Regions from separate parts of the Halobacillus sp. A1-3 genome, predicted to be linked through region 3. Evidence: predicted binding sites of a transcription regulator. Region 3 holds the regulator's gene; each other region holds the start of a gene.

Region 1 (10,384 bases), on a different contig from region 3:
TCCGGCGAGATCGATCGCTGCTTCGATGCCGGAGTTTCCGCCACCGATAACCGCAACGTCTTTGCCTTCAAACAATGGACCGTCACAGTGAGGGCAGTAGGCCACACCTTTGTTCTTGAATTCTTCTTCGCCAGGAACGCCGAGTTGACGCCAGCGGGCTCCTGTTGAAAGGATGACGCTTTTACTTTTCAGGACGCCGCCGTTGTCGAGTTCAAGCTCGAACATGTCCTTTTTCTCAAGACGGCTTGCGCGCTGAAGATTCATGACGTCGATGTTATAGTCCTTCACGTGCTCTTCAAGACTTGCGACCATTTTCGGTCCTTCTGTCTTTTTCACACTGATGAAGTTTTCAATAGATAGCGTGTCTTGAACCTGACCACCGAAGCGTTCCGCGACAACACCGGTACGGATGCCTTTACGAGCAGTATAGATCGCCGCAGAGGATCCCGCAGGACCGCCGCCGACAACAAGCACGTCATAAGGGTCTTTGTTGTTGAACTCTTCTGGATCAGGGCCGTCAGCGATTTCGCCGATGATTTCTTCAATCGTCATACGACCGCCACCAAAGAATTCGCCGTTGACGTAAACGGATGGAACGGCCATGACGTTGTTACTTTCGGCTTCTTCTTTATAAGCGGCGCCGTCTATCATCGTATGCGTGATGTTCGGGTTCAGCACGCTCATCAAATTCAGCGCCTGTACGACATCAGGGCAGTTGTGACAGCTTAAGCTGACGTAGGTTTCGAAGTGAAACTCGCCGCTGATGTTGGAGATCTGATCGATCACGCTTTGATCTGCTTTCGGCGCTCGCCCGCTTACTTGCAAGAGAGCAAGGACGAGAGAAGTGAATTCATGGCCCAGCGGAACACCAGCAAATGTAATGCCAGTGTCCTCACCAGGACGGTTCACGCTGAAACTAGGTGTTCGTTTTAGTTCTGTATTTTCTACGGTAATGCGAGGGGACATGGAGACAAGCTCATCGGTAAGACCGAGCATCTCTTTGGAGGCATCGTCGTCTCCAGCACTGACTTTCAGTACAACGTCGCCCTCCATCAAATCTAAATATTGGTTTAATTGGGCCTTAATTTGTGCATCAAGAACCATTTAGCTACACTCCTTAGATTTTACCTACAAGATCAAGGCTTGGCGTAAGGGTGTCGTTACCTTCTTCCCATTTCGCCGGGCAAACTTCGCCAGGGTTTTGACGAACGTATTGAGCTGCTTTGATTTTGTTGATGATTGTATCTGCATCGCGGCCGATTCCGCCTGCGTTCACTTCTACAGTCTGGATAACGCCATCTGGGTCGATTACGAATGTACCGCGGTCAGCAAGACCTTCTTCTTCGTTTAATACGTCGAAGTTGCGGGAGATCGTTTGAGATGGGTCACCGATCATCGTGTATTTGATTTTACCGATTTTTTCTGAGCTGTCGTGCCAGCCTTTGTGTACGAAGTGAGTATCTGTAGAAACAGAGTATACTTCAGCACCAAGTTCTTTCAGTGCTTCATAGTTATTTTGAAGGTCTTCAAGTTCTGTCGGGCATACGAAAGAGAAATCTGCAGGGTAGAAGCAAACGACACTCCATTGACCTTTGAAATCTTCGTTTGATACGTCGACGAATTCACCTTGTTTAAAAGCTTTCGCTTGGAATGGTTGTACTTCTTTTCCGATTAGAGACATAAAAAAATCCTCCTAGTAGGTATGTTGTAGTGTAATAGATTATAGTGAGTAATCTATAATAATTCTAATTCAATAAATATTATTATATACGATTGGTTTTTTGTCAACTGCTTCACAATTTTGTCGAATTAGAATGAATGAAAAAGTCCGTCTGCCTTAAAAAGGAGGACGGACTTTCATTTATATAGGTAGCTTATCAATTAATCTGGCACCCTATCAATTAGAACGGGTTGGGGAGTGTGCTTTCTTTAAGAGGCAATGCTCAAATGGTGCAAGCACACCTGCCGAATTGCTAAGCAGCAAGAGAATAGAATGGAAGAAGAAAGGTGCCTATTGATTCACGTCGATAGAGTTCCCGTACTAAAGCGTTAGGATGACTTGTCCATTTTTTCTACCAAAATCATTCGAAAGTATCAGATAATTTTAGAAGATTAGGAAGGAACCTGCGACTTCTCTCACTCTTCCAACTCTATCATTTATTGGAAATAAATAGAATGACATGTTGTATACCCCACTACGGTAGGACTAGAATGGTAGATAAGGTCGATATTAATCTTATTTAGGAGGTTTATGATGTTAAAAAAATTGGCTAAAAGTAAGCTTATCACCTTTGCTGCGATCAGTTCATTGGTGATTGGGGTAGTAGCAACTTCCCAGGCACCGACAGTGGATGCAAAACCGGATAAGAAGAACCACTCAGAAGTGAAGAATGTGATCTTCATGGTCGGGGATGGCATGGGACCTTCTTTCACGACGATGCTCCGCTACATGAACGATGATCCTTCGACGAAAAAGATGGAATCTACTGCCTTTGATCCGTATCAAGTAGGTATGCAGCGTACATATTCCTGGGATCCTTACTTTGACGGCGGAGAAGGGGATGTTAAGGAAAATATTCCGGATTCAGCTGCAACAGCAACGTCTATGGCATCTGGAATCAAGACGTATAACGGAGCCATCGGCGTTGATTTAGACCAGGAAGAAACGAAAACCGTCCTCGAAGAAGCAAAAGAACAAGGAAAAGCTACAGGTCTTGTTTCAACCTCTCAGATTAACCATGCGACTCCTGCAGCCTTTGGCGCACACGATGTATCCCGAAACAATTACAATGACATTGCAGATGACTACTACGATGAAATGGTCAACGGTGAACACAAAGTTGATGTCATGCTTGGCGGCGGAACGAGCTACTTTGAACGTGACGACCGTAATTTAGTCGAAGCTTTCAAGCAAGACGGTTATGACTATGCGACAACAAAAGAAGAAATGCTAGCAAGCGATAACGAGCAGCTGCTTGGACTTTTTGCACCAAAAGGAATGGATAAAGCGATCGACCGAAGTGAAGAGACGCCTTCGCTTAGCGAAATGACCACAACTGCATTAGATAAACTACGCGACGACAAGGACGGCTTTTTCCTCATGGTCGAAGGAAGCCAGATTGACTGGGCTGGACACGACAATGACGTCGTTGCAGCTATGAGTGAAATGAGAGATTTTGAGGAAGCCTTCAAAGAAGCAATCGAATTTGCGAAAAAAGATGAGAACACGATTGTCGTAACAACGGCTGACCATTCTACAGGCGGATTGTCTATCGGACGCGGCTCGGAATATGTGTTCAATCCTGATGTAATAGATGCGGCAGAACGTACGCCTGACTACATGGCAGCTCAAATTGCAGATGGTGAAGCTGTAGAAGAAGTACTCAACTCTTACAGCGGACTAGAGTTGACAGAGGAAGAAATCCAATCAGTTAAAGACGCAGCGCAGCCTGAAGAAGGAGAAATCAACACAAGGGAAGTCGATAACGCGATTGAGCATATCTACGATGTCCGCTCGGGTACAGGCTGGACGACAAGCGGTCATACCGGTGTAGACGTAAATATCTATGCGTATGGTCCAGAAAAAATGGAGTTTAGCGGATCCATTGAAAACAGCGCAACAGGACAGAAATTATTTGAACTTGTGAAAGCAGACCGCAAAGGGAAAGGTCACGATAAGGGTAATGGCAAAGGACATGATAAAGGTCATGGAAACGGCCACGACCAGGACTAATGCAAGTGAAGGAGTCTCTGAATCCTCAGAGGCTCCTTGTTTACATACGGAGGGATAGACATGAAAAGAATCGGATGGCTGGTTTTATTGGTGATCCTTATGACGGCCTGTACAAGTGAGAGCGGTGCGAATCAAAAGGCGGAAGAAAAAGAAGAGAAGGTTGAAGCCACGGATGAGAAGAAACAGGCCACTGAAGAGCAGACAGAAGCTGCCGAAGATAAAGAGGGGACACCTAAAGAGAAGGAAGAGACGACTGGTGACACATCTGAAGATACATTTATTGAAAGTCCGCAGGCTCCCAATGACAGTGAACTGACTGAAATAGGCGCAACTCATAAGGACCAGGACGGAAAAATCCGTCTGCTCGCCTATGCACCAGAAGAACAGCAGGTCGATGTCGGCCCGATGAACGTCACCATCCACGAAGCGAAATTCATGCACTACAAGCCATCACCAGACATGATCGATTTCTTCCACGGGTTTACTCATGAAGAGAGCAGTTTTAATTATTTGAAACTCAGGGTTACGGTCGAAAACACCTCCGAGCAGCAGGTGAATTTCGCTCCTGTCTCTCATTTAGAGACGAATACAGGGGAGAAAAAAGGGTTCCAGGATGATTTTTATTTGGAAGAACTGCACGGAGATTATACGCCGGGTGAGGCCCGGAAAGGCCAACTTGGTTTTATTTTAGAAAAAGGCGATAAGGACACGCTGGAGAAGTTCACGGTTTATACGAGTGATGTTTTTCAAAAAGAGAAGTCCGTGGAGAAGGGGAAATCATACACGATCTCGTTTGAGTAAACTTGTAAATGGAGCGGGAGCGGGTATCCGCTATCCCTCCTTTTTACTCTTGATCTAAGGCTTGGCGCTTCTGCTTTTTATGTTTTCTTACCACGATATCAATCCACAAATAATAGACAATCCAGAACACTAGCATAATAGCAGGCGAATAGAGCTTATACGGATAAGGAAGAAAGATATACAGAAGAATGAACGCCACAAAAAATGGGGGCATGAGGATCCAATAACGCTTATTTTGAAAGTGTTTCATGATCAATTCTCCTTTTTGACCAGTGGTTGGAAAATAACCGTCCTTTTGTATCTATTCGAAAGCCCACCAACAATTTCCTTTACATTCATCGTCCCGCTTATACGGTTTTCATTTACAAAAGAGACTTTTGAACAAAATGTGAACAAGAAATCGCTTACTTTTATTAATACAAGAATAATTGTGAAAAATATCACAAAACCCCTTGAACGTATTTGTGAAGTATTGCACAATATAAATGTGAAATGATTCACAAACATAATAACTAACCATCCTTTAGGAGGAATTCATATGACTAGAGAACATGTTAACCGCGTTGCACTTATTGGAGCAGGGGCTGTAGGAAGCAGCTATGCCTTTGCTATGCTGAACCAATCCGTTACCGAAGAATTCGTCATCATCGACTTGAATGAAGATAAGGCGATGGGGGATGCCATGGACTTGAACCATGGTAAAGTCTTCGCTCCAAATCCAACAAAAACATGGTACGGTCACTATGAAGATTGTAAAGATGCCGACATCGTTTGTATTTGTGCAGGGGCTAACCAAAAACCTGGAGAGACTCGCCTGGATCTTGTGAAAAAGAATTTGGCGATCTTTAAAACGATTGTAGACAATGTCATGGCGAGCGGATTCCAGGGCATCTTCTTAGTCGCCACAAACCCAGTAGACATTCTCACTTATGCCACTTGGAAATTCAGCGGACTACCGAAAGAGCGCGTCATCGGAAGTGGAACGATCCTTGATTCTGGCCGATTCCGTTTTCTATTAGGAGAATATTTTGATGTCACTCCTTCTAACGTTCACGCCAATATCATCGGCGAACATGGAGATACGGAGTTACCTGTATGGAGCCATGCCACAATCGGCGGGGTACCTATCCTTGAATTAATACAGCGTCATGAAGAATACAACATGGAAGATCTTGATGAGATTTTCACAAATGTGCGTGATGCGGCTTACCATATTATCGAGAAAAAAGGCGCCACGTATTATGGGATTGCCATGGGACTGACTCGGATAACAAAAGCGATTCTTAACAATGAAAATAGCATTCTGACTGTAAGTGCTTATATGAATGGAGAATACAACACAGAGGACGTTTATATTGGAGTACCTGCAGTTGTGAATCGTAAAGGAATCCGAAATATCGTAGAAATCAGCTTAAATGAACAAGAACAAAAACAATTCGATCACAGTGCTAAAGTCCTTAAAGAAATCTTAAACGCTAATTTTGAAAACCAGCCAACATCATAGTTTAAACGTAGAAATGAGTTGATCGCCAATGTGGTTACAACAGTACGACCCTTTTGGAAATGTATTTATAAGTGCGCTAATTGCGGCTTTGCCCATCTTTTTCTTCTTTTTAGCGCTGACACGGTTCAGAATGAAGGGGATCTTAGCCGCTTTTCTCACCCTTGTCCTAAGTATTCTCGTATCTGTTTTATTCTTTGACATGCCGATGGCGAAAGCTGTCTCTGCTTCTCTGCACGGCGTAGCCAATGGACTGTGGCCAATCGGTTACATCGTTATCATGGCTGTCTGGCTGTACAAAATCGCCGTACGTACGGGAAAGTTCACAGTGATTCGGTCCAGTATCGCGAACATCTCCCAGGATCAGCGCCTTCAACTATTATTAATCGGATTCAGCTTCAACGCGTTCCTTGAAGGCGCTGCAGGGTTTGGAGTACCGATTGCCATCAGTGCTGCTCTTCTTGTAGAGCTTGGCTTCCGTCCGCTAAAAGCAGCGGCCTTATGCTTGATTGCTAACGCTGCTTCTGGGGCCTTCGGTGCTATTGGGATCCCAGTTATTGTAGGAGCCCAGATGGGAAATCTTGAAACGATGGAACTGTCCCGGACACTTGCGTATATTCTGCCGATGATCTCTTTCGCCATTCCGTTTCTGCTTGTGTTCATTTTAAATGGAATAAAAGGTATTAAAGAGACACTGCCTGCACTGCTGGTCGTCAGCGGTATCTATACAGGAGTACAAATCTTCACGATCCTATTCTTAGGACCTGAGCTTGCGAACATTCTTGCGGCGCTGGCAAGTATGGCTGGATTAGCTCTATTCTTAAGAAAATGGCAGCCGAAAACGATTCACCGTGAAGCAAACGCTCCGGAAGTTCAGCAGGGTGAAGCTTACAGCATCAAAGAAATCATTAAAGCCTGGTCTCCATTCTATATTTTGACGGCAACCATAACCGTTTGGAGCTTACCTGGATTTAAAGCTCTTTTCAATGAAGGCGGGCTTTTAGGAAAAACGACAGCATTTATACCGATTCCTTTTCTACACCAGGAAATTCAAAAAGCACCACCGATCGCTCCAGATACGGTAGCTTTGGATGCCCTTTTTAAATTAGACCTGATTTCAGCGACGGGAACAGCGATTTTAGTGGCCGTTCTCCTGACTGGAATGTTCAGTTCAGCAATTACATTGCCTCAAGGGATGGACTCTTTGAAACTAACCATCCAGGATTTGTGGATTCCCGTCTTAACTATATGCTTTGTCATGGGTTTCGCAAACTTATCCAACTTTGCCGGTTTGAGTTCTTCTATTGGACTTGCTCTTGCGAAAACCGGAAATCTGTTTCCGCTGTTTAGTCCAATTCTCGGGTGGCTCGGTGTTTTCATTACGGGTTCTGTCGTCAGTAACAATGCGTTATTCGGCCACCTGCAAGTGGTCACAGGGAATCAAATCATGGCAAACCCTGCCCTGTTACTTGCGGCCAATACAGCTGGCGGCGTGATGGCTAAGCTCATTTCCCCGCAATCGATCGCTATTGCCACTGCGGCGGTAAAACAAACGGGTCAAGAGTCAACATTATTTAAGATGACATTAAAGTACAGTTTAGGCTTATTGATCATCGTTTGTGTTACGACGTTCTTATTATCTTTAATTGGGATTTAATAGCTATGTACACCACCTGTATCGATATACGGGTGGTGTTTTTTATTCAATTAACGGCTGTTTTAGTTTTTGGAATGAATGGCTTTTAAAGCTTCTCCTTCATCTTCTTTTTTTACGTAAAATTTATATTCTGTTCCATAATCATTATACGACCCTTCTTGTGCTGACGACATATTTGAGGTTGTGGCAATCCTGTATTTAATAGAAGCTGATTTTAAATTTGATAGGCCCTATAATATTCTTTTTGGCTTAAAGCAGAGTACACCAGCGTTTTTTTACTAGAAAGACAATACTCAATGAAGTTGGCTATGAAGTTCAAGTACATGCATCCTTTCATTTATTAATCATTCTAGTAAATAATATTAATCAATGATCTCAATTTCTTTCACTTCATAGTCATCAGGGTCCCAATCTTCCTCTGCTGTATGGTCAATCAAAGTGGCTTTCACTTTTTGGCCAACCTTATATTTCGTTACATTATTGACTATGATTTCCCTGGTGCCTATTGAAATCATTTCATCCTCAATCCTAGTAATTTCTCCGGTTATTTCAAATTCTTCGGAGTCATTCGTACAGCCGGAAATGGCTAAACATATGAATGACATAAGTAAGAACCTTCTCACAAGCTTACCTCCAGTGCATGATTAAATGATAGATTTATAGCTAACTATAAGCGATCATGGAGAGTTTAATATAACTTTTCTATAACCTCAGAATCCAATCCTTCTCCTTTTGGCAGAGGTGGAAAACTCTTAGGATCATACCCTGGAGGAACAGGCTCAGCTTTTCCTGATGAGTGGAATAACTCGTGAAATTCTTCTAATGTAAGCACCTTAGCATCTTCGTTCATGTACAAAAAAACGGATTCTCTATCTTCTGAAAGATAAACATCGATGGATTGGAGGTCATTGAACTCTAGCACACCTAACTTCGTCTGTTTTTCAATAATAGAGTCGAGATCATAAGCAGCATTTATCGCCTTGATGATCTCTACGACTTTATTTTGTTCCGTAATTTCGATAACTTCCTTAGACTGTAGAGTTATAACCTTAAGTTTTGCATCATAATTTTCTATCCACTCTTGGGTGGTTGAATGTTTTATCTCGTTTGTAGGTGATAGGTTCGTGTCTACTGGGAAAGCGAAGGAAGATGGAGTGGAAATAAAGAGAAAGAACGGAAAAAGGATCGCTGCTGCTTTTATCACTATTAAACTCCTCCCTAAATAAATAGTCTGGTAATTTATTAAAAGCCCCTTTATAGTATGAGACGAGCATAAAGGGGATAAGGTTTTTAATAGTTTACTCTTACACACAAAAAGACCGGCCACCAAGCCGGTCTTTCTGCAATTCTATTTATTTTTATCCCAATGCAGCGTTGTTTCACTCGGTTTCGTTTCAGCCAAAATTCTGCCCCTGCGGATCGAATAGCGAACGGCCGCCTGCTTTCTGACCGCTTCGTATTCATCTTCCGCATCAAGAATGATGAGGTTGGCTGGTCGTCCCGCTTCAAGACCGTACCCTTCATTCAAGTTCAAAATACGGGAGCTGTTTTCAGTAATGAAATCTATGCCCTGTTTGATTTGATCATATCCCATCAGGTGAGAGAGATGAAGTCCCATGTGAAGCACTTGAAGCATGTTTCCTGTTCCGAGCGGGTACCATGGATCGAAAATGTCGTCATGACCAAATCCAAGGTTGATGCCTGCTTCATTTAGTTCCTTCACTCGCGTTAATCCTCTGCGCTTCGGATAGCTGTCAAATCGTCCTTGCAGATGGATGTTGACGAGTGGGTTTGCAATAATGTGAATACCTGACATCTTCAAGAGGCGGAAAAGCTTGGACGTATAAGCATCATTGTAAGAGCCCATCGCCGTTGTATGGCTTGCCGTCACTTTGTCGCCCATCCCTCTTTCTAACGCTTCTGTTGCGACCACTTCGACAAACCGCGATTGTTCATCATCAATTTCATCACAGTGCACATCCACAAATCGATCATATTTCTCAGCGAGGTCAAAAGCGATTTTCAACGATTCCACCCCATACTCGCGGGTGAACTCAAAGTGAGGGATCGCGCCAACGACGTCGGCCCCAAGCTTCAAGGCTTCCTCCAGCAGCTCCTTGCCATTCGGATAGGAGAGGATGCCTTCCTGAGGAAAGGCAACGAGTTGAAGGTCGACTTCCTGACTCATTTCTTCCCTTACCTCTATAAGAGCTTTCAAAGCCGTTAGTTCAGGGTCCGTCACATCGACATGGGTACGAACATGCTGAATCCCGTTTGAGATTTGCATGGCGAGCGCCTGCTTGGCTCTTTCTTTCACGTCATCATGGGTGAGCTTATCTTTTCGTTCTGACCAGCGCTGAATACCTTCAAACAGGGTTCCGCTTTTGTTCCATTCCGGATCTCCTGCCGTTAGAGTCGTATCCAGATGGATATGCGGCTCGACGAAAGGAGGAAGGACGAGCGAGCCTTCTGCGTCAATAATAGTTGAATCTTCTTCGTTTCGTTGTTCCTGGGTGATTTCCTGGATGATGCCATGATCCATTCTAATGGACCATAGACCTTCTTTGCCTCGCAGTTTCGCTTGTTTGATAATCATGCAGCTTCTCCTTCTTTCATCTTGTTGTCTACGAATTGTTCAGACAACTTGGATGTGATGGTATAAACAAGAATTGAAGTAATCAAGGCATTTACG
Region 2 (10,384 bases), on a different contig from region 3:
TATTTTACAGTTGCATGTTCCATTGTCAAATTGACATTCGCTTCGACACCGTCCATTTTATTTAGAACTTTTTCAATTCTTGTCGAACATGCCGAGCAAGTCATGCCAGTTATTCCAATGTCTATGTTTCTCTGCTCACTCATGATTGAGCCTCCTCACTTGGAGAATTGTTGGATCACTTTCATCAGCTCATCAATGGCTTCTTCCCCTTCCCCCTTCTTAATCGCTCCTGCGACGCAATGGTGGGTGTGTCGTTCCAATAGCGAATACCCCACTTTATTCAAAGCTTTATTGATCGCTGAGATTTGCACAAGAATATCAACACAATAACGATCGTTTTCTACCATCTTTTGAATCCCTCTAACTTGACCTTCTATTCGTTTCAATCGATTCATGACCGCTTGCTTCTCATCATCTGTTCTAGGCTTTGCAGGCTTTTTGCCACTATCCTCTGGTAATGTATGTTCACACATATTTTTTCCTCCTGTTATTTTAATATACCCCGCATAGGTATTTTCAGTCAACAAATCAGCCTCTACATAATTGGTATATGTCTGAATGTTTTACTTAATACATTTAGGGGGTATCGGTTATAAGTATAAAAATATTCTGAGGTGATTTGGATGTTAGCTTTAATTTCTTGGATAGCATTAGGAATTGGAATGCTATCTTCTATCATCATCATAGTTGATGTGATCAGACATCCTCAAATGATGAAGGTTATGAATTTCGTTTGGCCGATCAATGGATGGTTTTTCGGCCCGATTGCTCTCTGGACCTATTTCAAATGGGGCCGTTTAAAAGCAAAAGCCAATGAAAAAGAAGACCGCCGCGGCCGACCGGCTAAAGTATTCGTATCTACAAGCCACTGCTCAGCTGGGTGTACCTTCGGTGACGCGGTCGGTGTTCCGATTGTTGCCCTTACAGGTCTAATGATAGCAGGTTCAGTGCTATTCGCCCACTATGTAGTTGAATTCATTTTAGCGTATATCTTCGGTATCATCTTTCAATTCTACGCCATATACCCCATGAATAAGGAACAAGGCGTAATCGGATCTTTTAAAGCAGCCATTAAAGCAGACTCTCTCTCTTTAATTGCATTTGAAGTCGGGATGTTTGGATGGATGGCCCTTGTCCATTTTGTGCTGTTCAGTGAACCGCCGAAGCCGAATGAAGCGACATACTGGTTTATGATGCAAATCGCTATGATCTTAGGCTTTATTACCAGTTATCCAGCTAACTGGGTTTTGGTTAGGAAAGGAATTAAGGAGGAGATGTAATCCTAGATCTTCTCTTTTCATAAAAGCTTGAGGAATTCTCACCCTCAAGCTTTTTTTATTTCAATTTTCCTTGTAAGGTTTCCTCACACAAAGGTTTTAAGCCTGTAAATCACATGGTAATCTTGTATTAATCAAAACATTCAGTTAATTGGGAGGTCTTAACTATCCGAAGAACAAAAAATGTTAATGTATTCTCATTTTTAGTCCTTGCGGTAAAGATGTGGGTAGCAAAATAAGGAATGTCTTTGGAAAAGCTATTTTGCCAGGTTAACCTAATAACACTCTCTTATTTGATAAGTAATTTATTCAATGTAAAACCACTTGTAAAGTATGCTTCCATCACCCCCTAGCAGCGGAAGCATACTTCTTTTTATTGATGCCCCTCAATCCATCTTCAAAAAATTCTTCCTATTCCTGAAGACTTGAATTCAAGTTATTATCGGGGCCGTTGCGTAATGAGAGTAAGGTTGGATGGGAAACAACTCGCTTTCCTGCGGGGGAACTTGCGAGCCTCCTCGTTCGCTACGCTCTCTGTGGGGTCTCGCCTAAGTCCTTCTCCCGCGGGAGGCTCGCCGTTTTCCATCCAACCTATCTATAGTGTAATGAACGGCCCATTTAACAGGAGTAAAGAGGCTCGGATTCTAGAATACAGATAGATTTTCGGTACCAATAATGTTTCCGTTACTCCTAACAGCCGTAAGGAGGTCCGGGAAACCGCGAGACTCCTGTGGGATGAACATGATAGGTGAGACCCCGGAGAACTTTAGCGCGAGGAGGCTTAGCACATGCCCATGGAAAGAGAGTGATTTCACTGACCTCCAAATTCTACTAAGGGAAACGGAAAGCTCACAGCACCTCGAAATCGAGTCTTCCACTATCCTGCCATTTAGTTGAACAAATCTTTTACTAAAATTATGAACCCCAGCGCTTAACCAAGCGCATTTGATAAATGAGAAAAACCGTCCCGCTATGGGACGGCTGCAAGATTCAATTACTACCCTTATAGCACAGAATTTTTTCTTGCTTCAATCACACGCTCTTTTAGCAAATGATAAAGATTAGGATGATCTCCTAAATAATCACTAACAATAAAGCTCTGTCCAGAAGACAAATTAAGCTCGTTAACAGTTTTATAAATCGAGGTCATTAAAACCCCTGTGAATAATAGATAAGGAAGAATGATAACATTTTTCTTTCCTTGCTTTGCTGCCCCCTTAACTTTTTGCTCAAAACGAGGGGAGGCAGCTGCCAGAAAACAAACCTCGACACTGTTCACATGAGTTCTTTTTTTCAGGAGCTTTGCAATCGTACAGATATCTTGCACTGCTTCCTTATCACTGCTTCCACGACCTACCAGCAGAATGTCCATATCGTTTGTAATTGCTTTTCGGTCTTCAATCCTTTCAATTAAAGCATCAATGATTTTTTCCTGAACCCCGAGCGGTTGCCCATAAGTAAACTTCACATCCGGGTGCCTCTTAACGACTTTATTTAATGTATGAGGAATATCTACTTTTGCATGAGCAGCAGTTAATAATAAGACTGGAACAACTGCAATAGAAGTTGCTCCTCGCTGCACACACTTATTAACACCTTCTTTAATATCAGATTTTGATAGTTCCAAAAAGCAATATTCTTGGATCGGAGTATCTACTAATTTCATAGCCTTCATTATAAAATGAATGGCTTCATCCGCTGCTTCCTTCATACGACTTCCATGGCCAACATAAAGTACTGCTTCCATTCTACCCCTCCCTCATCAAGCTTCTATAACAACCGTTTGGGGAACTGGATCGTTATATAATAAGCTTAGTTGATGGAGACGATCTCTAAAACGCACCACTTCTCCTACTACAATCATTGCAGGGTTATTAACTCTCGACTCTTTTACTACATCGACAATGTTATCAAGTGTTCCTGATACAACTCTCTGATGCTCGGTGGTCCCCTGTTGAATGATAGCGACAGGAGTCTCCTTGTTTTTGTCATTCAGAAGGAGTTGTTCGCGTATGTATGGAAGGTTGCTGATCCCCATGTAAATGGCCAGTGTATCCACACCTTTGGCTAAACTTTTCCAATCCACTTCATCATGCTTTCCTTTACAGCGATGTCCAGCGACTACAGCAAATGAACTTCCCATATCTCTATGAGTAATTGGAATTCCAGCATAAGCAGGCGCAGCAATTCCAGAAGTAATACCCGGAACAACCTCAAAGGAAATTCCATGCTTGGCTAATTCTTCTGCCTCTTCAGCTCCTCTTCCAAACACAAACGGATCGCCACCCTTCAGCCGTGTTACGATTTTCCCTTGTTTAGCGTATTTCACTAGCAGATGGTTAATCGTTTCCTGTTTTAAAACATGAAACTTTGGATGCTTCCCACAAAAGACTAGGTCTACATCAGATTTGGCTTCCTCCAGCAAATCTTTATTCACTAACCTGTCATATAAAATCACATCAGCCTTTTGAATACACTTCAGAGCTTTAACTGTAATCAATTCTGCATCTCCAGGTCCAGCTCCAACTAAGTACACCTTTGACATATCATTCCTCCTCAAATTTGTATCCATTTCACTAAGTAAGCTGACAATCTTCTACTACTCGGGCAATAGGACATATACTTCCTCGTTCTTTATAGCCACCTCAAACGTTTGAACACAACCCACATCTGGTTCCTGAACCTTCCCATCCTTGACGCTAATCTTCCAATCATGCATCGGGCAGAAAACATGCTCGCCGCTAACCAACCCTTCAGCTAAAACACCACCTTTGTGAGGACAGCGATTTTCTATCACATGAACCTTACCATTATCCAATTTGAATATAGCGAGCTCAAGATCGCCAACTACTGTGGTCTTCCCAATCTTTTCAGGCAAATCTTCTACTTTTGCAACAAAGACTTCATTTAGCATTGTTTCCATCGACACCACTCCTCTAGATTAGTGAGAACCTGAAGGTACTTTTACATTTTGATAGAGATTTTTTAGTATGTTCTGATCTTCCAACGCTTCCTTCCATGGATCCTTAAGAACAGATAAAGCTTCATTCATTCTATGGTTTAAATCGATGAACGTTTTCTTATCAGATAAGACCGATTTGATCTGATCAAGCCCGACTCTTTCCACCCATGCTGATGTTCGCTCTAAATAAGTAGCATCCTCCCTGTAATATTGTAAAAACGCCGCTGAAGTGTCTATAACTTCCTCCTCTGTTTTCACTTTACATAACAATTCTGCTTTCCTCATATGCGTGCCGCCATTCCCGCCAACATAGATTTCAAACTCCCCATCCAGCCCGACAACACCTATATCTTTGACCGACCCCTCTGCGCAGTTTCTAGGGCAGGCAGATACACTCATTTTTACTTTGTGAGGGGTATTTAGACCTTCGAATTTCTTTTCCAAGCGAACTCCCAGCCCGATAGAATCCTGAGTTCCAAATCGACAAAAGTCAGCTCCAACGCATGTTTTCACTGTTCGCAATCCTTTTGCATAAGCAGACCCGGAAGGCATGTCCAATTCAGACCAAATGTGTGGCAAGTCTTCTTTTTGTACCCCAAGCAGATCCAAACGTTGACCTCCCGTGACTTTGATTAATTTCACTTTATATTTATCTGCCACATCGGCTATCTTTCTTAAATCATTCGAATTGGTTACTCCTCCGTACATGCGAGGTACAACTGAATAAGTACCGTCCTTTTGGATGTTCGCGTGCAAACGTTCGTTTACAAAACGGGATTGTTTTTCATCTTGATATTCTTTAGGATTAAGCATGCCAAGGTAATAGTTCAAAGCAGGTTTACACTTGGAACATCCTTCTTCTGACTCCCAACCAAGAACATTCATAACTTCTTTTGTGTGAGTTAGTCCTTTTGCTTTAATTTCTTCGACTACTTCCTCTTTTGAAAGAGTCGTACAAGCACAAATTGACTCTTTATGGTTTTGATCAAATTCATCTCCCAGGGTATGTTCTAAGAGTTCCGATACTAAAGATTTACATCCTCCGCAAGATCTAGAGGCATTTGTACAGCCTTTAACTTGTTCTAGAGTTGAGAGTCCTTGACTGTTTATGGATTCAACAATGGTTTCTTTTGTCACTCCATTACATCCACATATAATCTCTTCATCTGGCATTTCCGCAACCAAATTCGTTCCTGCTGCGTCAGCATCGTCAGTATCTGTGTATTCTTCAATTGCAGCACCTTTATTGATAAGAGATAAGAGACGATTGCCATCCTTGGTATCACCAAATAGAACAGCTCCTGTAATTTTCCCATCATCAATAAGGACTTTCTTATAAATACCTTTCCAATCGTCAAACACTTTAATTGATTTCGTTCCCTCATCTTCATTGATTTTTCCGGTAGAAAATACATCCACTCCTGATACTTTCAATTGAGTTGATAAGACGGAGCCTTCGTAACCTTCTCCTTCTAACTCGCAAATCTTGAGTGCCATTTCTTTCCCTTGCTGATACAATGGCGCCACCAATCCATAGACCATCTCTCTATGCTCTGCACACTCCCCAACAGCAAAGATATTAGGAACCTGGGTTTCTAAATAATCATTGACAATGATTCCACGGTTGACAGGAATCCCACTTTCTTTGGCTAAGCTGATGTTGGGTCTAATGCCGACAGCCATTACAACCAAATCTGCTTCGATTTCTTCTCCATCTTTAAATTTGAGTCCTTCCACGCGTTCCTGGCCTGTAATTTCAGCTGACTGCTTCTTTAGTAGGAAATTCATCCCTTGATCTTCAAGCTCCCTTTGAAGCATTTTGCCTGCTGTTTTATCAAGTTGTCTTTCCATCAAATAATCAGCTATATGTACAACGTCTACCTTCATACCAAGGTTCAATAATCCACGAGCCGCTTCCAAGCCTAACAGCCCTCCGCCGATCACCACAGCTTTTTTATATTCCTTCGCACAATCCATCATGTTTTCACAATCTTTAATGTCCCGAAACGCTGTAACCCCATCTTTGTCTGCCCCAGGGAGCGGAAGCATAAATGGGACAGATCCTGTAGCTATGATTAACTTATCGAAATCAACTTGACGATCCTTATCTGTATAGATGCGTTGTCTATCTTTATCAATGACAGTTACGGTCTCTCCGGGATAGAGCAGGATATCGTTTTCTTCGTACCATTGCCAGTTGTTTAGTGTGATATCATCAATTTTTGTATCTCCCTGCAAAACTTTAGATAATTCAATTCGATTGTAATTTGGATAGGGTTCACTTCCGAACACAGTAATTTCAAATTTTTCTGGTGATAACTTAAGAACTTCCTCAACCGCCCTTATTCCTGCCATACCATTCCCAATAAGAACTAGTTTTTGCTTTGCCATGTAGCAGAACCTCCAGATAAATAGTGTTAATTTTTTGAATAATTTCAATTATTACTATTCATTGTATGGTCAGTTATTAAGTCATTCAATTCTTATGTCAGAAAACCTGACACATTATTTTAGAAAGCTTTTTTACATATAAGGACTTATCTTCACAGCAACCACTTTGAAGCCTGGCATACGGCAATCTGGATCCAATTTATCAGAGATGAGTTGATTGACATTCTGTTTACCACCCCAATGGAAAGGGACAAATACGGTCCCCTTACTAACTTTGTTGCTCCATTTGCTTCTGACAACCATTTGCCCTTGTGATGATTCAACCTTAACGAGCGTCATGTCTTTCACCCCATATCTTTCTCCTGTTGCAGGGTGAATCTCCATACATGATTCTATCTCCCTCGCTGCCAAAGACGAACTTCTCCTCGTCTGTTCTCCTGTTAGATAATGTGACATTACTCGCCCAGTGGTTAATATGAGCGGAAACATGTCACTTACTTCATCTTTATGAACTTGAGCTTTATTAGATATAATTTTCATTTTGGCTTTCCCATCTGCATGAGCAAATGAATGTTGGAACAATCTTTCCGTTCCCTCATGTTCTAAATCAGGACAAGGCCATAAAACGCCGTTTAGATTTCTTAATTTGTTATATGTGATCCCATAATAGTCTGCAATGCCTCCTTTACTTGCCAACCTTAACTCATTAAAGATCTCTTCCGCATTAGCAAAAGAGAAATATTCCTCTTTGCCAAGCACCTTCGCAATGTCACAAATGATTTGCCAATCATGCTTCACCTTTCCCGGGACAGGTCGACTTGCCTCCCTCAACGTCACCCGGCCTTCAATATTAGTCATTGTCCCCTGGTCCTCTAAATAAGAGGACGCAGGAAGTATTAAATCAGCCAATTCAGCTGACTCAGAAATAAATAGATCGACAGCTACAAAGAACTTAAGTTTCTTTATTGCCCTCTTTACAAAATTCGCATTAGGATTTGAAGCAACAGGATTAGAACACATTAGGAACATGGCAGTTATAGTTCCCTCGTTCATCTTTTCGAACATTTCATAGGCAGAGACTCCTTTACCAGGCAGGTCATTTTCATTGATCCCCCATACCTCTGCCACATACTTGCGGTCTTCTTTATTTTCAATCGAGCGATAACCTGGAAGTTGATCAGCCTTCTGACCATGTTCCCTTGCTCCTTGCCCATTTCCCTGACCAGTAACAGCTCCATATCCTGAATAAGGCTTTCCTATCTTTCCTGTAGCCAAAAGAATGTTTAAAAAACCACGCACCGCAGCCGTTCCGTCCGTTTGCTGCTCGATTCCTCTAGCCGTAAATATCATCCCTGACTCTTCTTGGCCAAAAGTTCTGGCAGCCTGATACAGATCTTCTTTTGAAATTCCAGTGTATTCTGTCACATCCTCTAAGCTAATAGCAGAAAGGTGGCGAGCAACATCATCAAATCCACTTACACGTTGTTTAATAAATTCTCTATCTATTAAATGATTCTCAATAATGATTTTAAGGAGGCCATTGGCGAGAGCGGCATCTGATCCTGGTTGAATTTTCAAATGCAAGTCGGCAATTTTAGTAGTGGGTGTTTCGCGTGGATCGATCGCAATAATATAAGCCCCATTTTCTTTCGCTTTTTCAAAGTAAGGCATGATAGTAGGCTGGCATTCTGCTATGTTTGTACCAGCTAAAATGATACAACGCGTATGAGGGATTTCCTTCAAAGAGTTCGCGAACCCCCGATCCATGCCGAACGTTTGATTTGCCGCAGTTGCGGCTGACGCCATACATAAGCGACCATTGTAATCTATGTGCTTCGTTCTTAAAGCTACACGAGCAAACTTCCCTAATAGGTAGGCCTCTTCATTGGTAAGCGAGGCACTGCCGTACACGGAAACAGCATTAAAACCGTCTGACTCTTGTATTCCATTGAATTTAGATCGGATACAATTTAACGCCTCTGCCCATGAAATAGGCTTGAACTCTCCATTCTCCTTCAACATTGGCTGCGTGATACGCTCTCTGTGCAGCGCGTGCTGGTGTGCATTCATTCCTTTAATACAGAGACGTCCTTGTGAGGTGGGATTGTCTTTGCCGACCGCTTTATAAGTTTTCCTGCCCACACCTTTCTGTTCTATTAATTGCATTTTGCATTGCATGCTGCAAAAGGGACACTGGGTATCATACGTGTTTTCTGCATCTAGCTTCTTCTGTTGATCACGAAAATACTTGAGCATTAACTGGGTCACATTATCTTCTCCTTTAAAGCGCAAAAGTTTTTATCAATGCATTTTAATTCACGTCACATCTTTACTAAGGACCTATTTTTTTGAGTTCTGTCTTTATCCATCCTTATCAGTAACTCAGTTCGAATTTCTTCATTGAATAATACTTCTCTTATATGGACAAGTCCGGCTCGTTCAATCCATTGCCAGGAACGCTCCATGTAACGGGCCGACTCACGATAATACTGAATGAAACTAAGCATAAATTCCTGCGCTTCCTCATTCGTTCCAACTACACACAGTAAACGACCTTGTCTAACCTCTTTGCCTACGCTACCTCCTACATAAATCTCCCACTTTTCCGCTACTCTTATTGCTCCAAGATCTTTGTGTGCAGCGTCTGCTCCGTCATGAAAGCAGCAAGAGACACCTACTGTTATCCTGAAAGGAGTTTTTAAAAGACCAGTTTTTTGTTCTAGACCTTTCACTAAATCTAAAAATTTGTAATCAACACAATTACACAAACCTACTCCGTCACTCGTTTGAATTGGCGCAACTTTATTGAATTCACGGGTATACAACGGCATATCTAAATCTGTCCATACATTATTTAGCTGATCCTTTCTTACTCCAGATAATTGGATGCGCTGATCACTGGCAACCACTATCTCAATGGATGGATACGTTTCAGCTACATATGTGATTTTCTTCAGTTGATCGATATCCGGTCTTCCTCCATGGATTTGTGGAACGATGGTGTAAGTACCGTTGCTCTGGAAAGTAGCATTCATTCGGTCATTTACATATAAAGTTTCTTCACTATTTTCAAACCATGGATGGATCATTTCTAAATAATAAAGTAAGGATGCACGACATTTGGTGCATCCTTTTTCAGTTGACCAATTCAGTTGAATCAATATTTCCTCAAGACTCCCCAAAGCTTTCAATTGTATTTTCTCTACCACTTCATCTTCAGTTAGCGAGGTACAGGAGCATAAAGAATCCATCTGGACTTCGTCATTAAAATCATCACTTTGAATATAGGTTAAGAGTTCAACTACTGAGGGCTTACATCCACCACAGGAAGCGGAAGCTTTTGTACAACTTTTCACTTCTTCAACTGTCTTCAAATTATTTTCTTGAACAGCTTTGATGATTACCTCTTTAGATACAGCATTACAAGCGCAGACTTGCTCTGTTACAGGTAAGTTTGCCACATGAGAATTTGCAGGATTTGCTGATTCCAACAAGGAAGCTTTGTCCTTATCAGCTATGACCTTCTCTTTCACAATCGTATCCACTAATTTTGAGCCTTCACGCGTATCTCCGAATAAGACAGCCCCCACAACTTTAGATCCTCGAAACACTACTTTTTTATAGACTCCTTCAATCTCGTTTTGATATTGGATGACTTGGGTTGTGTCATCTTGTGAAAATTGACCAACTGAAAATACATCAACGCCAGAAATCTTCAATTGTGTAGACAGGATAGACCCCTGATAAGGAAGGC
Region 3 (10,384 bases):
TACAGACAACGGTGAAGATGCGTTAGTCATGTGGGTGGGATTAAAATGAGTATAGATCAATATATTTTAGCCATTGAAACGAGTTGTGATGAAACAGCCGTCGCTATAGTGAAAAATGAAAGGGAGCTTGTCACCAATGTGGTGGCTTCACAGATCGAGAGTCATAAACGATTCGGCGGCGTTGTGCCTGAAATTGCTTCTAGACACCATATTGAGCAGATGACAGTGACCTTAGAGGAAGCGTTAGATGAATCAGGACTTACGATTGATGATATGGATGCGATCGCTGTAACGGAAGGTCCTGGCCTAGTAGGAGCTTTGCTGGTTGGAGTTAATGCAGCAAAGGCCATTGCTTTTGCCAAACAGAAACCACTTGTCGGAGTGCATCATATTGCTGGCCATATTTACGCCAACCGATTAGAAAAGGAATTTGAGTTTCCTTTACTAGCTTTAGTTGTGTCCGGCGGTCATACCGAATTGATTCTTATGCGAGAGCACGGGAAATTCGAAATCATCGGGGAAACACGTGATGATGCTGCGGGGGAGGCTTATGATAAAGTTGCAAGAACCTTAAAGCTGCCTTATCCAGGTGGTCCACAAATTGACCGCTTAGCTGCAGAAGGCGAGGAGACAATCGACTTTCCTCGTGCCTGGTTAGAGGATGGATCATATGACTTCAGTTTCAGCGGATTAAAATCTGCTGTAATCAATCGACTACACAATGCGAAGCAAAAAGGGGAAGTTTTGAAAGACGCAGATGTAGCCGCTAGTTTCCAAGCAAGTGTTGTGGACGTGTTATCCACAAAAGCATATCGTGCAGCTGAAGAATATGGGGTTAAACAGATGATTGTAGCCGGAGGAGTCGCAGCTAATCGCGGACTGCGCTCAGCTCTTGTGGAAAAGTTTGAACATTTAGACACAGAACTCCTCATTCCACCATTACACTTATGCACAGATAATGCGGCCATGATTGCAGCTGCAGGGGCTGTGGCATTTAACCAGGGACATCGCGCTGGCTGGGATTTGAATGCCAATCCAGGCCTGGATTTAGAGAAATATGGTCAAAGATCGTGATAAAGAAAGCTTTTCTCCTAATTATGGAGAAAAGCTTTTTTTATGAACAGTTGCCTAACTAAAGCGCCTATCTCATCGTAGTCATAATCGAGGTAATTTCGCATCGCTTAATAAAGTTATGCACAATTGTATATTTATTCAGTGGATAAATTTTATTAAGCCTATGAAAATTTGTAAAGAAATCGTTAACAAAAATGTGGATAACTCTGTTAGTAAATGTGGATAATGTGTATAAACCTGTTGAGAACTAAAATAAGCGTCTTTACACGTTGATAACATTGTGGATATTAATATCCTGTTCATACATTCCTATACAAAGGAAATTAGCAAAAAAATTCACCTCAGGTCATCCAGATTTTGGATGACCTGAGGTGTGTGTAATATTACTCTTCATGCAGAGCTTCCCATTCTTCCATGAGTGCTTCGATACGATGTTGGTATTGGGTGTTGGCTTCAGTGAGCTCTAGAGATTTCTCGTGATCTTGGTAGATTTCAGGGTCACATAATAACTCGTCATTCTCTTCAAGTTTGGCTTCTAACTGTTCAATTTCTTCTTCAATCTCAGCAATGCGGCGGTTTTTCTTACGTTCTTCGCGTTTTGCTGCTTTATCTTGCTGGAAACTGTTCTTCTGCTGAACTTCTTGTTTAGCAGGTTCATTTTTCAGACGTTCAGCTTCTTCAATTTGTTGAAGTTCGTATTCCTCTTGTTTCTTTTCAGCATAATAATCATAGTCCCCAAGATACAGTTTCGTTTCTCCCGGCAGCATTTCTACAATCTGCGTGGCGATTTTGTTTATAAAGTAGCGGTCGTGGGAGACAAAGATCAGTGTTCCTGGGTAATCTACAAGCGCTGCTTCCAACACTTCCTTACTATCTAAGTCCAGATGGTTGGTCGGTTCGTCCAAAATTAAGAAATTCGCTTCCTGCATCATCAGCTTCGCAAGTGACAAGCGAGCTTTTTCGCCTCCGCTCAAAGCAGATACTGGTTTCAAAACATCTTCACCAGAGAACAGGAAGTTGCCTAATATCGTACGAATATCTTTCTCATTTTTCATCGGATAGTCGTCCCAAAGTTCTTGAAGGACGGTTTTCTTAGAGTTCAGTTTCGTTTGTTCCTGATCATAATAACCAATTTGTACGTTGGTCCCGATCATTTTTTCTCCTTTGGAGGCTTCGAGTTCTCCAATAAGCGTCTTCAATAACGTGGTTTTACCGACTCCATTCGGTCCTACAAGCGCAATGGAATCCCCACGGGTAACATCGAGGGAGAGATTATCGAACAAGTAAGGTGAATCGGGTTCATAACGGAAGCCGTAATCACGCAATCTCAACACATCATTGCCGCTTCTTTTGGCTACTTGAAAACTGAATTTCGCAGACAAGTTGTCGTCTTTCGGTTTATCGACGCGCTCCATTTTTTCTAGCTGTTTCCTACGGCTTTGGGCCCGCTTACTAGTTGTGGCACGGACGATGTTTTTCTGGATAAAGTCTTCCATCCGTTTGATTTCTTCTTGTTGTTTCTCGAACCGTTTCATCTCGATTTCAAAATCGGCTTCTTTCTTCTTCAAATAATCACTGTAGTTGCCGTGGTATTTTTTCGAAGATTGAAAAGCGATTTCGTAAACGGTATTCACGATTTTGTCGAGGAAATAACGATCGTGGGAGACGATAACGACAGCCCCTGCGTATCCTTGCAAGTATCCTTCAAGCCAGGAGAGCGTGTCGATATCCAGGTGGTTAGTTGGCTCGTCCAAAATCAAGACGTCAGGTTTAGTCAAAAGCAGCTTACCTAGCGCAAGCCGTGTTTTTTGACCGCCACTGAGAGATGTGATTGGAGTATTCCAATCGAAATCCTTGAAATTAAGACCATTCAGGACAGCTTTGATGTCCGTTTCGTATTGATAACCGCCAGCTGTTTTAAAATATTCCTGCTTACGGTCGTACTCGGTGAGCAATTGCTGGTACCTGTCTCTATCTTCAAGCAAATTAGGGTCCGCCATCTTAGTTTCCATAGCCCGCAGTTCTTTTTCCAAGTTTTTTAGATGGGTAAACACGTTCTCCATCTCATTCCAAATCGTCTCTTCAGATTGAAGGCCTGTATTTTGTGCGAGATAACCGACCGTTGTTTCTTTTGGTTTAAAAATGTCACCGGAATCATGACTCATTTCCCCGGCCATCATTTTAAGTAACGTCGATTTCCCAGCGCCATTACGTCCGACAATGGCAATCCGATCATTCATTTGTACTTCTAATTTAATATTCGATAAAATCAACTCAGCACCAAAACGCTTCGTCAATTGATTCAGTTGCATGAGAATCATGTCGTTTCACCTCAATGAAATAAGTGTATCTTATATCGGATTCTTCTAGCAAGACAATGGCTTCAAAGTTTGTGAAATCTTTAACGACTAACGTTTGATTTTTTGGTAGAATAAGAGTAGTGTAGCAATCAGGAAGTTTGTGAAAACCGTAAAGAGGAGACGTTTCATGTCAGAGTTTACACATTTTAACGAACAAGGCCGTGCCCGAATGGTGGATATCTCTGAAAAAGGGGAAACGGTGCGTACAGCTGTGGCCCACACAAGTGTCCAAGTGAATGAAGAGATCTATTATAAAGTGACCAATAAAGAGATGGCTAAAGGTGATGTGCTTGCCGTTGCACAGGTAGCTGGTATTATGGCAGCCAAAAAGACATCTGACTGGATTCCTATGTGTCACCCGCTATCGCTAAAAGGTATTGACGTATCGTTTAGTTGGGAAGCAGATGAAGCTTATACGTTACACATCGAGGTAGAAGTGAAGACTAAGGGAAGCACAGGGGTGGAAATGGAAGCGCTAACGGCGGCTTCTGCTACGGCTCTCACCGTCTATGATATGTGTAAAGCGCTGGATAAAGGAATGGTCATCGGTCCGACTTACCTTTTAGAAAAAACGGGAGGTAAAAATGGGGATTACCAACGGGTCGATCGGTAAAGGAGGCAGAAATCCATGGATTTGGAACATACAAAAATACCTCAAGCAACAGCGAAGCGATTGCCATTGTACTATCGCTTTCTGAACAATTTGCACAGCCAGGGAAAACTGCGTGTATCATCAAAAGAATTGAGTGATGCGGTCAAAGTCGATTCTGCGACGATTCGCAGAGACTTTTCCTACTTTGGAGCCCTCGGAAAAAAAGGCTATGGCTACAATGTTGAATATTTGCTGTCCTTTTTCAGAAAGACGCTCGATCAAGATGAGACGACAAGTGTCGCATTAATCGGTGTCGGAAACCTGGGAACAGCGTTCTTAAACTATAATTTCACGAAAAACAATAATACAAAAATTGAAATTGCGTTTGATGCCAGCCGTGAGCGCGTCGGCACAGAAGTTGGCGGAGTACGTGTCGAGCACATCGATGATCTGGAAGAGAAGATGGGGGAGCTGACGGTAGCGATTCTTACGGTACCCGCATCAGAAGCACAGGGCATTGCCGATCGCCTGGTGGAAGCGGGGATTTCGGGGATTTTAAATTTTACACCGGCTCGTATTTCTGTCCCGTCGAACGTACGTGTACATCACATCGACCTGGCCATAGAGCTTCAGGCACTCGTCTATTTCTTGAAGCATTACCCATTAGATGAAATAGAAGAATAAAAGAAAGAGGATGCTGTTATGAAGCGGCATCCTCTTTCTTTTATTCTTACTTCGTATTCTCTTTCCAGCTTTTATCGATCAGCATTTTACCTGGCCATGTATAAGCCATGATGCCTCCGTCGACAGCAATGTCTTCCCCTGTAACATAGGAACTTTCATCAGAAGCTAAGAAAAGAGCAACATTAGCAACTTCCTCAGGACTTCCTAAGCGTCCCATTGGAGTCACCCACTTTTGCGCCTCGCGGAACTCCTGTCCTTCTTTTTGTTCCTTCGTCCCCGCCAGCTCATCAACAAGCGGCGTCTCAATAGTTCCTGGTGCAATAGAATTCACGCGTATGCCTTCACGTGCATAATCAATCGCCATGGCTTTTGTAAAATTGGTGATGCCGCCTTTGGCCGCATTGTAGCCGGAGCGATCCAAGTCAGCTGCGCGTCCAGACATTGAAGACGTATTAATGATCGAACCTCCTTGTTCCATCATTAATGGGAGAAGGAACTTACTTGTTAAAAAAGTGCCGCGCAAATCGACGGCAATGATCCGGTCAAAAAGGTCTACCGGGTACTCGTGCACTTTTCCCCCTTCTTCATCGATGCCTGCGTTGTTGAATAAGACATCAACCTTGCCGTATTTATCTTTGAGGTAATCCGCAAATTCGGAAACACTATCTTCATTGGAAACATCTAAAGAACAAAACTCTGCTTTTCCACCATCTTTTATCACTTCATCAACCGTCTGCTTTACGTCTTCTTCATTGACATCAGCGCAGACGACCGTTGCGCCTTCTTTTGCATATAGTTTCACTGTAGCTGCACCGATCCCTGTAGCGGATCCTGTGACGACAGCCACTTTATTATCTAATCGTCCCATTATAAAACGACCTCCTTGAGTGTTCGTATGTGGAGTACCCGCATTAGGAGTGCGTGTAAACATGTGGAAGGTAAGTTAAACGGTTACAATAGAGGTTTAAGCTTGAGGAAACCCTTTCCATTCCAATCATTTCAATGGTATGAAAATGGACGCGAAAAAAGTAAAAAAAGATCGAATAGAATGGGCAGGATGATGGTTAATCCAAAACAGTGGTGGTATAGTAAACAATAGTTCGTGTATCGAAGGAAAGTGAGGGATGATCCATGAGCAAATTACCGAATAAATGGCTGGTCGTCGTTTCCGTGCTTTTCGGAACGTTCACCGTCATTTTAAATAATAGTATGCTGAATCCAATCTTGCCGCGCTTCATTGAAATCTTTGATTCAAACGCAGTAGCTGTCGGCTGGATCTTGACGATCTTCATGGTGTCAATGGGAATGACGATGCCGCTCACCGGTTATTTTGGCGATCGGTTCGGCAAGAAAAAGGTTTATTTAGCTGGATTGACTATTTTCATCGTGGGATCCATTATGGGCTTCTTTTCAGGATCCTTAGGCATGGTCATCCTTTCTCGTGCCGTTCAAGGAATGGCCGGAGGGTTGATGATGCCGATTGCGATGGCTCTGATTTTCAATTCATTCCCGCGCTATGAACGTGGGTTAGCGGTTGGAGTGTACGGCGTTGCGGCAATGGTCGCTCCCGCTGTAGGACCGACGATCGGCGGGTTTTTGATACAGTATTTTGACTGGCCGTGGCTGTTTGCCTTTAATATTCCGTTCGGACTCACCGGTCTTATTTTATCTACGAAATTCCTGGAGCCTACTGAAACGGACCCGAATAAAAAATTCGATCTGATTGGTTTTATTATTGTAACTTCGGGTATTGGAGCGGTGCTGTTTGCTTTAGGACGAGGCCGAAATGTGGACAGCCTGTTTGATACGCTGAACCTGCTGCTGATTATTGGCGGTATATTGGCACTTATCCTTTTTGTAAGGTACGAAAACCGTCAGGACGATCCGTTATTGAACTTATCCGTATTTAAGGTACCAACATATTCAGTTTCTATCGTTGTAACTTCAGCGGCATCGATCGGTTTGTTTTCAGGAATTTTCCTGCTGCCATTACTGATTCAAAATGTGTATGGGCTAAATGAAGTAATGACAGGACTGCTATTCTTGCCTGCTGCCGCAGCGAGTGGGATCTTCATGTCAATTGGCGGAAGGATCCTTGATAAAAAAGGACCGAAGTACGTTGTGCCGCCTGGCCTTACAATTATGGCAGCGGCGACGCTAGGGTTAAGTTTCTTAAATTTATCAACGCCATATTGGCTGATTTTATTGTTAAACACCATTCGCGGGCTTGGTATGGGAATGGGGAACATGCCGGCGACAACGTCCGGAATGAATGCTATTCCAGAACACTTAGTTGCGCAGGGATCTGCGATGAATAACATCATCCGCCAGATTTCTTCATCACTCGGGATCGTCTTTTTCTCGATTTATTATGAAGTTAGACGGGCTCAAGTATCTGCTGCTCCTGACATCGATATGCAGGCGGCAACGCTGCAAACATTAAATGAAGCATTTCTCGTGTCAGCGATCGTCTTGGTGATTGCTTTGCCTTTCTCATTCATCTTAAAAGGTGTGCAGGATGATGAGGAAGAAGGAATTGAAAAAGAAGCATAAACAAAAACGCAGGAGGCAGCTCCTGCGTTTCTATAATTAAGCTCCATTGCCTCGAAAGACCAAGGCAATGGAGCTTTTATTTGTCTTTAGATTTCTGAATGCGGCGCTGAAGATTGACAAGACGGATCGCAACAGCAATGTTGAAGGTTGCAATGATTGACAACAGGATCGTAATAGCGTTCCATATCGTGTCTTCTACAGCCTGGGCGGCAATGTACGTAAATGCAATGCCCATCCCGAAGTAGAGAAACGCCATAAATAGGGGGGAAGTTCTCATATTACAAAATGCCTCCAATAAAAATGGTCTCCAATTGTTCCTGCATCCGTCGAATATCCTCTTCATCTAGAAAGTACTGCGTCACGACAACAAACGAGTTCATCGCCATGTGCGCCACGATTGGTGTAATAATTCGTTTAGTTTTGACATATAGGAAGGCGAATACCACTCCCATGGAGAAGTAAACTAACATGTGCTTAAAGTCAAAGTGGAACGCACCGAAGATAAGTGCGGAAAAAAGCACCGCGATCCAGAAGTTGGTTCGCTTATAAATCGAACCGAAAATGACCTTACGGAAAATAATTTCCTCTGTAATAGGAGCAAATACGACCGGTAGCAGAATGAAGAGCGGCGACTCACGCGCAATCTCCATTAACCCCATCGTATTTTCTGACCCCGGTGGGATTCCGAACACGTTCGATTCGATCGCAGCCGCAAGCCCCTGGGCGAATAAGGCAAGAAATACACCGGCAATGGACCAGAGGATAACACCGCCGGCTCCAGAAGCGTCACGGCTCATCGAGGCTTCCTTTATGTCAGGTTTAAGCAAAAGTAAAATGATAATGGTTGCAATGGTAAAACTGAGCACAGACCAGACAGCGATGGCATCGAAATTACTTAATCCGAATTCTTTCGCAATCGGGACACCGATGAGCGCGGAAAGCTGCGTGATTACATATGTCATGATGATATACCAGTAACGCTTAGGCAAAACACTCACGTCCTTCTATATAGGTAGATACAAAATCTGCGGAAGGAGACTGTCCCATTCCGCAGGATAAACTCATTTATTAAGGATACTTTATGTATTTTATCATAGTTTTAAAACCACTAGTAAGCGTAACGGTCTGATGCAAATTTTTTGTCGAAAAAATAGTACGGAAATTAACAGTTTTCTACTTGAAAAACGAAAGTGAATTGATTATGATAAGAATTGTGTTAGCACTCAGTAACAACGAGTGCTAATAAACGACAAAAAAATTGAAACTAACCTTATCAAGGAGGGTGTCCTAATTGTTAAAGCCACTTGGTGATCGTATTGTTATTGAACTAGTTGAAGAAGAGCAGACTACTGCGAGCGGAATTGTACTACCTGATTCTGCGAAAGAAAAGCCTCAGGAAGGTAAAGTTGTTGCAGTAGGTACTGGCCGCGTGACAGACAACGGTGAGAAAGTTGCTTTGGAAGTCGCACAAGGCGACCGCGTCATCTACTCTAAGTTCGCTGGTACAGAAGTTAAATATGAAGGCAACGAATACTTGATTCTTCGTGAATCAGATGTGTTGGCTGTCATTCAATAAGCCTCTACCAAAAAATACTTATAAATGAATCGATACGATATTAATAAGGAGGGCATTTTTAATGGCTAAAGAAATTAAGTTTAGTGAAGACGCACGCCGCGCGATGCTTCGTGGTGTCGATACATTAGCAAATGCAGTAAAAGTAACACTAGGACCAAAAGGACGTAACGTCGTTCTAGATAAAAAATTCGGTTCTCCACTAATTACAAATGATGGTGTAACCATCGCAAAAGAAATCGAGCTTGAAGATCACTTCGAAAACATGGGTGCTCAGCTTGTATCTGAAGTTGCGTCTAAAACAAACGACGTAGCAGGTGACGGTACAACAACAGCGACGGTTCTTGCACAAGCGATGATCCGTGAAGGGCTTAAAAACGTAACATCTGGTGCGAACCCAGTTGGCATTCGTCGCGGAATCGAAAAAGCGACTGAAGTAGCGACTGAAGAACTACGTAAAATCTCTAAACCAATCGAAGGCCGTGAGTCTATTTCACAGGTAGCTTCCATCTCTGCTTCTGATAATGAAGTTGGACAGCTTATCGCTGAAGCGATGGAGCGCGTTGGAAACGACGGCGTTATCACAATCGAAGAATCTAAAGGATTCAACACTGAACTAGAAGTGGTTGAAGGAATGCAGTTCGACCGCGGATATGCTTCACCTTACATGGTTACTGACCAGGATAAAATGGAAGCGGTTCTTGAAGATCCGTACATCCTAATCACTGACAAGAAGATCAACAACATCCAGGAAGTTCTTCCTGTCCTTGAACAAGTAGTACAACAATCTAAACCTCTACTTCTTATCTCTGAAGACGTAGAAGGCGAAGCACTTGCAACACTAGTTGTGAACAAACTACGCGGTACATTCAATGCTGTAGCGGTTAAAGCTCCAGGATTCGGTGACCGTCGTAAAGCAATGCTTGAAGACATTGCGACACTAACTGGTGGTCAAGTGATCACAGAAGACCTTGGTCTTGAATTGAAGAATGCTACAATCGATCAGCTTGGACGCGCGTCTAAAGCGGTTATTACAAAAGAAAACACTACAATTGTTGAAGGTGCCGGACAACCTGATCAAATCGCTTCCCGCGTAGCTCAGATTCGTGCACAAGCAGAAGAAACAACTTCTGAATTCGACAAAGAGAAATTACAAGAGCGCCTTGCAAAACTTTCAGGTGGCGTAGCTGTCATTAAAGTCGGCGCAGCAACAGAAACAGAATTGAAAGAGCGTAAACTACGCATCGAAGACGCCCTGAACTCTACTCGAGCAGCGGTAGAAGAAGGTATCGTCGCTGGTGGTGGTACAGCTCTAGTTAACATTCTGCATGCTGTTGAATCTCTTGGGCTTTCTGACGACGAAGCAACAGGTGCTTCCATCGTGCTTCGCGCACTAGAAGAGCCAGTTCGCCAAATCGTTCACAACGCTGGTCTTGAAGGATCCATCATCGTAGAGCGTCTGAAAGGCGAAGAAGTCGGTGTAGGATTTAACGCAGCAACTGGCGAGTGGGTAAACATGGTCGACAGCGGTATCGTTGACCCAACAAA

The links. Region 3 encodes Rex, which represses fermentation and respiration genes when NADH is low (regulators of the CRP and FNR family bind a similar motif). Its sites were predicted from a motif close to TTGTGAAATATTTCACAA; they were not measured.
Region 1: a site for Rex is predicted at 5,020-5,037, ahead of ACRYKC_RS01575 (L-lactate dehydrogenase). Genes of this name have one in related genera too.
Region 2: a site for Rex is predicted at 6,663-6,680, ahead of nirB (nitrite reductase large subunit NirB). Genes of this name have one in related genera too.

The regions. Positions count from the first base shown of each region.
Region 1 is NZ_JBPCEO010000001.1:331,594-341,977, reverse strand. It holds gene ahpF (alkyl hydroperoxide reductase subunit F) at 1-1,104, opposite strand, end outside; gene ahpC (alkyl hydroperoxide reductase subunit C) at 1,118-1,681, opposite strand; gene ACRYKC_RS01590 (alkaline phosphatase) at 2,252-3,733, shown strand; gene ACRYKC_RS01585 (DUF4352 domain-containing protein) at 3,794-4,534, shown strand; gene ACRYKC_RS01580 (hypothetical protein) at 4,578-4,784, opposite strand; gene ACRYKC_RS01575 (L-lactate dehydrogenase) at 5,073-6,038, shown strand; gene ACRYKC_RS01570 (L-lactate permease) at 6,067-7,692, shown strand; gene ACRYKC_RS01565 (hypothetical protein) at 8,055-8,297, opposite strand; gene ACRYKC_RS01560 (hypothetical protein) at 8,381-8,896, opposite strand; gene codA (cytosine deaminase) at 9,041-10,288, opposite strand; gene codB (cytosine permease) at 10,285-10,384, opposite strand, start outside.
Region 2 is NZ_JBPCEO010000005.1:161,140-171,523, reverse strand. It holds gene ACRYKC_RS10820 (heavy metal translocating P-type ATPase) at 1-143, opposite strand, end outside; gene ACRYKC_RS10815 (metal-sensing transcriptional repressor) at 156-473, opposite strand; gene ACRYKC_RS10810 (DUF4396 domain-containing protein) at 624-1,280, shown strand; gene ACRYKC_RS10805 (sirohydrochlorin chelatase) at 2,281-3,024, opposite strand; gene cobA (uroporphyrinogen-III C-methyltransferase) at 3,040-3,822, opposite strand; gene nirD (nitrite reductase small subunit NirD) at 3,877-4,200, opposite strand; gene nirB (nitrite reductase large subunit NirB) at 4,219-6,630, opposite strand; gene nasC (assimilatory nitrate reductase catalytic subunit NasC) at 6,763-8,898, opposite strand; gene nirB (nitrite reductase large subunit NirB) at 8,952-10,384, opposite strand, start outside.
Region 3 is NZ_JBPCEO010000016.1:4,836-15,219, reverse strand. It holds gene rimI (ribosomal protein S18-alanine N-acetyltransferase) at 1-49, shown strand, start outside; gene tsaD (tRNA (adenosine(37)-N6)-threonylcarbamoyltransferase complex transferase subunit TsaD) at 46-1,074, shown strand; gene ACRYKC_RS19955 (ABC-F family ATP-binding cassette domain-containing protein) at 1,458-3,395, opposite strand; gene moaC (cyclic pyranopterin monophosphate synthase MoaC) at 3,562-4,047, shown strand; gene ACRYKC_RS19945 (redox-sensing transcriptional repressor Rex) at 4,063-4,710, shown strand; gene ACRYKC_RS19940 (SDR family oxidoreductase) at 4,757-5,578, opposite strand; gene ACRYKC_RS19935 (MDR family MFS transporter) at 5,842-7,263, shown strand; gene ACRYKC_RS19930 (YdiK family protein) at 7,340-7,540, opposite strand; gene ACRYKC_RS19925 (CPBP family intramembrane glutamic endopeptidase) at 7,542-8,252, opposite strand; gene groES (co-chaperone GroES) at 8,555-8,839, shown strand; gene groL (chaperonin GroEL) at 8,901-10,384, shown strand, end outside.